3 regions of the Enterobacter cloacae complex sp. HYC080_NIDB genome follow, and region 1 is predicted to be linked to each of the others. Evidence: riboswitches for the same ligand, from Rfam matches in the RefSeq annotation. Region 1 holds a riboswitch; each other region holds the start of a gene.

Region 1 (3,534 bases):
TTGCGCTCGGGTAAGTCCTCTTCTGACCCGCTCATGCCGCAACCTTCCACTATCTGATCGAAAGAGTAGAGCAATGACGTATTCCATTACGAAAGCAGAGCAGGAACTTCAGTCCAGACGCGAGGGGCTTAATCTGCGCTGGTATCCGCGTTACCACCTCGCTGCACGCGCTGGCTGGATGAACGACCCTAATGGCCTGGTCTGGTTTGATGGCTGGTACCACGCCTTTTATCAACATCATCCGTATTCGACCCAGTGGGGCCCGATGCACTGGGGCCATGCGCGCAGCAATGATTTAGTTCACTGGGAACATCTCCCGGTTGCACTGGCGCCAGAAGGAGCAGAAGACAAGGATGGCTGTTTTTCCGGATCGGCAGTGGTGGATGGCGATACGCTTGCGCTGATTTACACCGGACATAAATTCCACGGCGATCCTGATGATGAGGCAAATCTCTACCAGGTGCAGTGTCTGGCGACCAGCCGTGATGGTATTCATTTTAGCCGGGAAGGCATGGTTGTTGACACGCCGCCTGGCCTGCATCACTTCCGTGACCCGAAAGTGTGGCGTGAGGGGGAGAGCTGGTACATGGTCGTCGGTGCGCGGGACGGCGAAACGGGTCAGGTGCGCGTATATCGCTCTGAAGATCTGCACGCGTGGCAGGATATGGGCGTGCTTGCGGTGGCAGAAAAAGAGATGGGGTATATGTGGGAATGCCCTGACTTTTTCACTCTCAATGGCAAGCGCGTACTGATGTTTTCACCTCAGGGAGTGGTGGCTGAAGGATACAAAAATCGTAATCTATTTCAGAGTGGCTATCTGTTGGGCGAGTGGCAGCCTGGTCAGCCTTTTGTGCGAGAAGGTGAGTTTGTGGAGATGGATCGCGGACATGATTTCTATGCGCCACAAAGTTTCCTGACCCCTGATGGCCGCCGTATCGTTATCGGCTGGCTGGACATGTGGGAATCCCCACTGCCGGAGCAGGAAGATGGATGGGCTGGCATGCTCTCTTTACCGCGTGAACTGACGCTGAGTGCGGATAACCGCCTGCAAATGCGACCGGCCAGAGAGGTCGAAGGCCTCCGGGGAGAGTGGTTCCCCTGGCCAGTAAGTACTCTTAAAAACCAGCAGATTACTCTGGTGGAACACTGCGACGCGATGGAGGTCATGCTGAAGTGGGATTGCGCCAACAGCGGTGCAGAGCAATACGGCATTCGTTTTGGAGATGGCTTACGCGTCTATGTTGATGCGCAGATGCAGCGCCTGGTGCTGGAGCGTTATTATCCGCAGTATGGCCTGTGCGGTACCCGAAGCGTCGCGCTGAACCTGAACGACACGCTAAGCCTGCGCCTGTTCGTTGACAGCTCGTCAGTGGAAGTGTTTGTCAATGAAGGGGAGGCGTGCCTGAGCAGCCGCATTTACCCTGATGCAGAGTGTCGCGAACTGGCGTTGTTCGCGTGGACCGGGGCCGCTTCGCTTATCGATGCCGGAGCATGGCAATTAGGGTAAACGAATGACGTCAGGAATAACGTCCTGAATTTCCTGACGTCATAATCCGTATGGTCTGCAAATAAAAAGGCGACAGGCGACGCCTTTGTTTTACGTTGCTTCTTTACTCACCGCCGATCTGCTCTGACAGAGTAATAAACGAAGATGAACAGGTGATTCCTTTCCCGGTCTCTGCTGTGATGAGTACCGCGATAAATCGAAACCCCTTGCGCCTGGCACGCCGCCGCGGTTACACTAAACAACAGCAATAAGCGTTAATTAACTCATTGTTTTAAAAGTATTTTGACTCGGGGTGCCCTTCTTTGTGAAGGCTGAGAAATACCCGTATTACCTGATCTGGATAATGCCAGCGTAGGGAAGTCAGATGCCTCACCGGTCATCGCTTCTTCACGCAAGGCAGGAGCGAACCCATGCAGCCTGACCTGCTCGATTTACACGTTTTACATCATTTCCGTACCCGTTCTCCGCTTACCCATTGCATGACCAACGATGTCGTACAGACCTTCACGGCTAACGTGTTGCTGGCGCTTGGCGCATCCCCTGCGATGGTGATTGAGGCCGAAGAAGCTGAACAGTTTGCCGGGATTGCCGATGCCCTGCTGATAAACGTCGGCACGTTGACCTCGCCACGCGCCCAGTCGATGCGTCGGGCGATTGAAAGCGCGGTGGCGGCAGGAAAGCCCTGGACGCTGGACCCGGTGGCCGTGGGCGCGCTGATGTTCCGCACCCGCTTTTGCCACCAAATTCTTGCCCTTAAACCGGCCGCCATTCGCGGCAATGCCTCCGAAATCCTTGCCCTTGCCGGAATGAGCGCCGGTGGGCGCGGCGTTGATACCACCGATACCGCGGTCAGCGCGGTGCCAGCTGCACAGGCGCTGGCCCGTCAGACTAATACCATTGTGGCGGTGACGGGGGAAATAGATTACATCACTGACGGACAGCGCACCCGAACGGTTGCGGGCGGCGACCCGCTGATGACCCGCGTAGTGGGTACGGGCTGTGCGCTCTCCGCCGTCGTCGCGGCCTGCTGTTCGCTGCCGGGCGACAGGCTGGATAACGTTGCCGCCGCCTGCGGATGGATGAAGCGTGCCGGAACGATTGCCGTTACGCACGCTCGCGGGCCAGGCAGTTTTGCCAGCGCGTTCCTTGATGCGCTTTATACGCTGGAGGAGCAGGCATGAAACGGATTAACGCCCTGACCATTGCCGGTACCGACCCCAGCGGCGGCGCGGGTATCCAGGCTGACCTGAAAACCTTCTCGGCCCTCGGCGCGTACGGCTGTTCAGTGATTACCGCGCTGGTGGCGCAAAATACGCGCGGCGTGCAGTCGGTTTACCGAATCGAACCGGATTTTGTTGCCGCGCAGCTTGATTCGGTGTTCAGCGACGTGCGCATTGATACCACCAAAATCGGCATGCTGGCCGAAACGGACATTGTTGAAGCGGTGGCAGAACGACTGAAGCGTTATCAGGTGCAAAACGTGGTGCTGGACACCGTGATGCTGGCAAAAAGTGGCGATCCTCTGCTTTCCGCTTCCGCGGTTGAGACGTTGCGCCAGAAATTGCTGCCGCAGGTGGCGCTCATTACCCCTAATCTGCCGGAGGCCGCCGCGCTGTTAGGCACATCGCATGCGCAAACTGAACGTGAAATGAAAGCGCAGGGAAACGCGCTGCTGGCGATGGGGTGTGGCGCGGTGCTGATGAAAGGTGGGCACCTCGATGATGCTGAAAGCCCTGACTGGCTCTTTACCCGCGACGGAGAAGTGCGTTTTACCGCCCCGCGCGTACAGACAAAAAATACCCACGGCACGGGCTGTACGCTCTCTGCCGCGCTGGCGGCGCTGCGTCCACGGCATGACAACTGGGCCGATACGGTACGCGAAGCGAAGACCTGGCTCTCGGCGGCGCTGGCAAAAGCCGATACTCTGGAAGTCGGTCACGGTATTGGGCCGGTTCATCATTTTCATGCATGGTGGTAAGCCAGTATACTGGCAGGAAACACCACGTCTGAGAAAACAGAGATGGAAC
Region 2 (3,534 bases), 1.8 Mb from region 1:
TCTTTCTGATCGATAACGATCTCACCGCTGTCGTATTCCGCCATAAACGCCGTCATCAGGGACATCGGGAATGGCCACGGCTGAGACGTTACGTAGCGCAGGTTTTTCACCTTGATCCCGCTCTCTTCCATCACTTCACGCGCTACCGCCTGCTCCAGCGTTTCACCCACTTCGACGAAACCGGCAAGAACGGTATAAATGCCGTTGCGATGGCGGGTATGCTGCGCCAGCAGGATAGTATCCTCACGGCGAATGGCGACGATAATGCAGGGTGCAATCTGCGGATAGTAACGTTCACGGCAGTGGCCGCAGAGCATTGCCCACTCGGTTTTGCTCGGGTGCATGGTATGGCCGCAGTAGCCGCAGTATTTATGCGAGCGGTAAAACTCCGCCAGCTGGACGCCGCGCCCCGCCAGCTGGAACAAGCCAACATCCTGATCCAGCACCTGACGAACCGATCCCATCTCCTGACGGCGAGGCTGTTGGATCAACCACACTGCATCCCCCTGCCATTCACCAATCTTCAGTGCTGGCTGGCCAACAAGATTGAACGCCTCTGCTGCGCCATAAGGGATCTCCCCGGCAGGAAGCCATAGTTTTTGTTCGTGACTGACGATCCACCAACCCAGATCTGATTTTTCAATAATACGATCCATATCTATTGCACTACCTTCGCTTCACTGACATGTTGTTAGCATTGTGGTTACATTTTGGATAAGCAGATTCAATTCTCAACCTTGCGGAGTCAACCATGTTAAACCAGCTAGAAAGCCTGACTGAGCGCGTTAGAGGAAGTAACAAACTGGTGGATCGCTGGCTACATGTACGCAAGCATCTACTCGTGGCTTATTACAATCTGGTCGGTATTAAGCCTGGCAAAGAATCGTTTATGCGGCTGAATGAAAAAGCGCTGGATGATTTTTGTCAGAGCCTGGTCGACTACCTGTCCGACGGACATTTCAATATTTATGAACGTATTATCCGCGAAATGGAAGGGACAACGCCGTATTTAGCGGCCAGTAAACTCTATCCGCTGCTGGAAGCCAACACCCAGCAGATCATGGATTACTACGATTCCACGCTCGAAAATGCCATCGATCACGACAATTATCTTGAGTTCCAGCAGGCGCTTTCCGATCTTGGCGAAGCGCTGGAAGAGCGATTCACGCTGGAAGACAGGCTGATCGCCCTCGTCCTGGATAACGGCCTGGATGTGAGTAACGAAGACAACATCGCGCGCCCTGCTTGAGTTCTTAATCGTTAACGAGTAATTTACAACCATTCGCCCCTCTGCGGAGGGGGATTTTTCTTGTCGGAGTGCCCAGCGCTTAAACGCGCGGGCTGAGACCGTTAATTCGGGATCCGCGGAACCTGATCAGGTTAATACCTGCGAAGGGAACAAGAGTCACACTGCTGTTGTATCGCCCCTGAGGCGATCTTCTCTTGCTTCATCCGTCGTCTGACAAGCCATGTCCTTCACTTCTGGAATGAGCTATGTCTACCACTAAACTGACCCGTCGCGAACAGCGCGAACACGCCCAACACTTCATCGATACCCTGGAAGGTACCGCTTTCCCGAACTCGAAGCGCATATACATCACCGGTTCACAGCCCGACATTCGCGTGCCGATGCGCGAAATCCAGCTTAGCCCGACGCTTATCGGCGGCAGCAAAGATAACCCGCAATATGAAGATAACGAAGCCGTCCCGGTGTATGACACCTCCGGCCCGTATGGCGATCCCTCTGTTGCCATCAATGTTCAGCGGGGTGTGGCAAAGCTGCGCCAGCCGTGGATTGACGCACGTAACGACTGTGAAGAACTCAACGAACAAAGCTCGTCGTACACCAAAGCGCGCCTGGCCGACGATGGTCTGGACGAATTGCGTTTCACCGGTCTGCTGACGCCAAAACGCGCCAGAGCGGGCAAACGCGTGACCCAGCTGCACTATGCGCGCCAGGGGATCGTCACGCCGGAGATGGAGTTCATCGCTATTCGTGAAAACATGGGCCGCGAGCGTATCCGTAGCGAAGTGCTGCGCCACCAGCATCCAGGTGAAGGATTTGGCGCTCGCCTGCCGGAAAACATCACGCCGGAGTTTGTGCGTGACGAAGTGGCCGCTGGCCGCGCGATTATCCCTGCCAACATCAACCACCCGGAATCCGAACCGATGATTATCGGCCGCAATTTCCTGGTGAAGGTCAATGCCAATATCGGTAACTCTGCCGTCACTTCCTCCATCGAAGAGGAGGTAGAAAAGCTGGTCTGGTCAACGCGCTGGGGCGCGGACACGGTAATGGACCTCTCAACTGGCCGTTATATTCACGAAACCCGCGAGTGGATCCTGCGTAACAGCCCGGTCCCGATTGGTACCGTCCCGATTTATCAGGCGCTGGAGAAAGTGAACGGCATCGCCGAAAACCTCACCTGGGAAACCTTCCGCGACACGCTGCTGGAGCAGGCGGAACAGGGCGTGGACTACTTCACGATTCACGCTGGCGTGCTGCTGCGCTACGTGCCGATGACCGCAAAACGTCTGACCGGCATCGTCTCCCGCGGCGGATCCATCATGGCAAAATGGTGTCTGTCACATCATCAGGAAAACTTCCTCTACGAACACTTCCGCGAGATCTGCGAAATCTGCGCTGCCTATGACGTATCCCTGTCGCTGGGCGACGGCCTGCGTCCGGGCTCCATTCGCGATGCCAACGACGAAGCGCAGTTTGCCGAGCTGCACACGCTGGGCGAACTGACAAAAATTGCATGGGAGTATGACGTACAGGTAATGATTGAAGGCCCTGGACATGTGCCGATGCAGATGATCCGCCGCAATATGACCGAGGAGCTGGAGCACTGCCACGAAGCGCCGTTCTATACTCTGGGGCCCCTGACCACCGATATTGCACCGGGCTACGACCACTTCACCTCCGGGATTGGCGCAGCGATGATCGGCTGGTTCGGCTGCGCCATGCTCTGCTACGTCACGCCGAAAGAGCACCTGGGCCTGCCAAATAAAGAGGACGTGAAGCAAGGACTGATTACCTACAAGATTGCCGCTCATGCGGCGGATCTGGCGAAAGGCCACCCGGGGGCGCAAATCCGCGATAACGCCATGTCGAAGGCGCGCTTTGAATTCCGCTGGGAAGATCAGTTCAACCTGGCGCTGGACCCCTTCACCGCCCGCGCCTACCACGACGAAACCCTGCCACAGGAATCGGGCAAGGTGGCACACTTCTGCTCCATGTGCGGTCCAAAATTCTGCTCGATGAAAATCAGCCAGGAGGTACGCGACTACGCCGCCGCACAGACCATCGAAGTGGGTATGGCAGACATGTCAGAAACCTTCCGCGCGAAAGGCGGCGAGATCTACCTCAAAAAAGAGGAGGCCTAATGTACCAGCCTGATTTCCCCTCCGTGCCCTTCCGTTTAGGGCTCTATCCGGTGGTGGACAGCGTGGAGTGGATCCAACGCCTGCTGGAGGCAGGCGTTCGCACCCTCCAGCTGCGCATCAAGGATAAGCGCGATGAAGAAGTTG
Region 3 (3,534 bases), 2.3 Mb from region 1:
GGCTGTTGACGTCGCGCATCGGGTTTTCCAGCACTTTGAGCGCGTAAGGAATGGCCATCAGGGCGTTGGTGAAAATCACAATGCCGTCAGCACTTTCCGGCAGGCCGATGGTGCTGTTGAACAGTAAAAAGAAGCCCGTCGCCAGCACGATGCCCGGCATCGCCAGAATTAGCATGCCCGTCAGCTCCAGCGCTTGTCCGGCTTTACGGGCATGACGCGCGTAGAGCTCGCGGCTGCTCCAGAGCAACATCATGGTCAGGATCACGCATAGCGCTCCGGCTGCCAGCGCAATGCGTACCGAGGTCCACGTCGCTTGCCACAGCACGGGCTGTTGCAGTACTGACACCACATTCCTGTTCAGACCATCAACGATAACGGCCAGCAGCGGTGGCAACAGAAGCAGGAGTGCCAGCACGATCAGGATAAAATCGGAGACGCGGCTGTGCAGGCTATCCTGCGGATCGCGCCAGCCCGAGAGGCTATTGCTGCCCGGGGGAATCGCTTTGCTCAGGCGCTGGCTCAGCAGCACCAGGACCAGACAGCACGCCATCTGCACGATCGCCAGAAGCGCGGCGCGGCCCGGATCGTAGTCGTAACTTAAGGCCTGATAAATCGCCAGCTCAATGGTGGTCGCCTGTGGCCCGCCGCCGAGAGAAAGCACGGTGGCGAAGCTGGCGAAGCAGAGCATAAAGATCAGCGCGGCAACCGGGGCAATCTGACGTCTTAACCAAGGCCATTCGACAAAGCGGAAAAACGACCATCCACGCATGCCAAGCTGAGCGGCAATCTGGCGTTGTTCGCCGGGAATATTCTCCAGTGCCTGCAAAAAGAGGCGCGTTGCCATCGGCATATTGAAAAACACGTGCGCCAGCAGAATGCCCTGCAGACCGTATGGCGAGAAGGTCCATTCCAGACCAAGCCGGGCAAACAGCAACGCCAGCCAGCCCTGTCGACCGTAAACACTCAGGATACCAAATACCGCGACCAGCACGGGCAGGATCAGCGTCATGGCGCACAGGCGCAGCAGGACTACTCTTCCGGGGAAATGCCGACGATACAGAGCCCGCGCAAGAAAAATAGCCGGGATCGCTGACAGCAGGGCAGAAAGAAACGCCTGCCAGAAGGAGAAACGAATGACGTGCCAGAGATAGCTATCGCGCCAGAGCGCGAGCAGATCGCTCTCCGGCGCGTTAAACCACAACGCAAGGAATGCTCCCAGACTGACTACCACCATCAGCATGGCGGCGAGCAGTCCGGGAAGTAACCAGCCAGGAATTAACGGCTGACGGCGCGTTGCCATTCACTTACCCATGCTGCTCGCTGCGCGGCCACCTGCTGCGGCGTAAACTCCAGCGACGTTTGTGGTTTGGTTAACTGTTCGAAACCGGCCGGCAGTGCAACGTGGGTGACGGGATACATCCAGTTGCCCGCAGGAATGGCATTCTGAAACGCCGGAGAAACCATAAATTTCAGGAACTTCTCGGCGAGTTCCGGCTGTTTGCTGGCAGCGGTACGCGCGGCAACCTCCACCTGCAGATAATGCCCTTCGGCAAAATTCGCGGCGGCGTAGTTGTCTTTCTTCTCGGCGATAATGTGGTAAGCCGGCGAGGTGGTGTAGCTGAGCACCAGATCGCTTTCGCCTTTCAGGAACAGACCATACGCTTCACTCCAGCCTTTGGTCACAGTGACGGTTTTGGCGGCCAGCTTCTGCCACGCTTGCGGCGCGTTATCCCCGTAGACCTTCTGCATCCAAAGCAGCAGTCCCAGGCCTGGCGTGCTGGTACGCGGATCTTCATAAATCACGCGCCATTTCTGGTCGCTCTCCACCAGCTCCTTCAGGCTCTTCGGCGGATTTTTCAGCTTGTTTTTGTCATAGACGAAAGCAAAGTAGCCGTAGTCGAACGGCACAAAGGTGTCGTTGTTCCAGCCGCCCGGCACGTTGACGGCCTCTGCCGCTACGCCGCTTTTGGCAAACAGTTTGGTTTGCGTGGCGGCTTCCAGCAGGTTGTTATCCAGCCCGAGCACCACGTCGGCTTTGCTGTTTTTCCCTTCCATACGCAGACGGTTAAGCAGCGACACGCCATCTTCCAGCGCCACGAATTTCAGCTCGCAATTACAGTCAGCTTCGAAGGCTTTTTTGACTAACGGGCCAGGGCCCCAGTCGGCAGAGAACGAGTCGTAGGTATAGACCGTCAGGACGGGCTTCGCGAACGCAGGCAGCGCAAACAGCGCCAGCAGAGGAAGAACTTTTTTTAACACTTTGCACCTCAGGGTTGAGTGGCAAAGGATTTTGAGCGACAGCCTCAAATCCCTTCGCCGGCGTTATCCGGATCAGGTTCGACGGGTATTATCTCAGCGCACATCTGTGATGCAGCACCCCGTTGAGAACGGCGCTATTGTAATGATTTGGTGAATATTACGAAAGCGTTATGGCTCCGGCGGCGCAAACCAGGCTGATTTGAAATCAAACCAGCCCAGGGTGTTCATCCGCAGACCCCGCATACTGCGTTGACCCTGGATCATCAGCCAGTGGTGTATCAGAGGTACAATCGCCTGTTCAGCCAGCAATTGCTGGCACCACACGGCAAGATTCATGTCGCCAGCGCGCCACTGGGCAGCGTCCTGCTGCCAGTCACGGTTGATACAGTGCTGGATCAGCGGGATCTCATACAGATGAGAAAAGAGCGAGAAATCGAGCGGCAGGGTGAAGTTGGCGCTGTTTAGCCAGATATCACTGACGATCTCCCCCCGGTGCCATTCGTCATAGTCCACTTCTCTGATCTCCAGCGTCACGCCTTCGGCTGCCAGCAGCCTGGCCATGATCCCGGCGATAAAACGATGCTCCACGTGCTCGCGGTAGTAGGTCAGGGTGATGGACTCCAGCCCGGCAGGTTTGTCGCAGTGCGCCGGGCGGGCGTGGTGCCAGCGCGGAAGCAGGCCGTACGCCGGGAACCAGTATGTCTGGTACTGCTCTTCCGCATGGTAGATCAGATTGGAGGGGGACAGCACGTGGCTGACCCACTGACGAACGGCCTGGTTTGCCCCGCGGTGGGTGCGGCTATCAAACAGCAGGTAGTAGCATCCCTCCTCCAGACGACTCTCTACCGCTTTTTCTCCCGTGGTGGGGCCTTCCAGCGTCAGCCCGCAGCTGAGATCTTCATTAAGATCCGGTAATACCCAGACGTTCACTTCGTCGATCAGTGCCCGATAGCCAAAGTAGTCATCAAACGCGCGAATTTTCAGCTGGTTGTTGTTATTGCGGGACACGGAGTAGGGGCCGGTGCCAATCGGCAGGCTGGCGAAATTGTTCAGCGACTCCCACTCGGCGGGCAAAATCATCGACGGCACATAGCCCAGCAGCCAGGGAAGCCATTTGTCCTGCTGCGACAGCTCAATATCCAGCGTCCATGCCGTCGGGGAATGAACGCGGGAAATGTGTGAATAAAGCGGTAGCTTGCGGGCACGTTCCAGAGAGGCGATGACGTCGCGCATGTCCAGTTCGCGACCGTGGTGAAAGTGGATGCCGGGGCGTAA

Evidence for each region. A riboswitch is a leader RNA that binds a small molecule or an ion and turns the genes downstream of it on or off. The one in region 1 is predicted to bind thiamine pyrophosphate.
Region 2: it holds a riboswitch for thiamine pyrophosphate, as region 1 does, so the genes downstream of both, thiC (phosphomethylpyrimidine synthase ThiC) here and thiM (hydroxyethylthiazole kinase) in region 1, are expected to answer to the same signal.
Region 3: it holds a riboswitch for thiamine pyrophosphate, as region 1 does, so the genes downstream of both, thiB (thiamine ABC transporter substrate binding subunit) here and thiM (hydroxyethylthiazole kinase) in region 1, are expected to answer to the same signal.

What each region holds. Positions count from the first base shown of each region.
Region 1 covers NZ_CP114212.1:1,552,282-1,555,815, forward strand. The annotation lists gene O1723_RS07335 (MFS transporter) at 1-57, shown strand, start outside; gene O1723_RS07340 (glycoside hydrolase family 32 protein) at 74-1,507, shown strand; TPP riboswitch at 1,786-1,882, shown strand; gene thiM (hydroxyethylthiazole kinase) at 1,918-2,688, shown strand; gene thiD (bifunctional hydroxymethylpyrimidine kinase/phosphomethylpyrimidine kinase) at 2,685-3,485, shown strand; gene O1723_RS07355 (GntR family transcriptional regulator) at 3,528-3,534, shown strand, end outside.
Region 2 covers NZ_CP114212.1:4,315,692-4,319,225, forward strand. The annotation lists gene nudC (NAD(+) diphosphatase) at 1-656, opposite strand, end outside; gene O1723_RS20485 (Rsd/AlgQ family anti-sigma factor) at 752-1,249, shown strand; TPP riboswitch at 1,304-1,415, shown strand; gene thiC (phosphomethylpyrimidine synthase ThiC) at 1,495-3,390, shown strand; gene thiE (thiamine phosphate synthase) at 3,390-3,534, shown strand, end outside.
Region 3 covers NZ_CP114212.1:3,802,651-3,806,184, reverse strand. The annotation lists gene thiP (thiamine/thiamine pyrophosphate ABC transporter permease ThiP) at 1-1,300, opposite strand, end outside; gene thiB (thiamine ABC transporter substrate binding subunit) at 1,276-2,259, opposite strand; TPP riboswitch at 2,291-2,391, opposite strand; gene sgrR (HTH-type transcriptional regulator SgrR) at 2,428-3,534, opposite strand, start outside.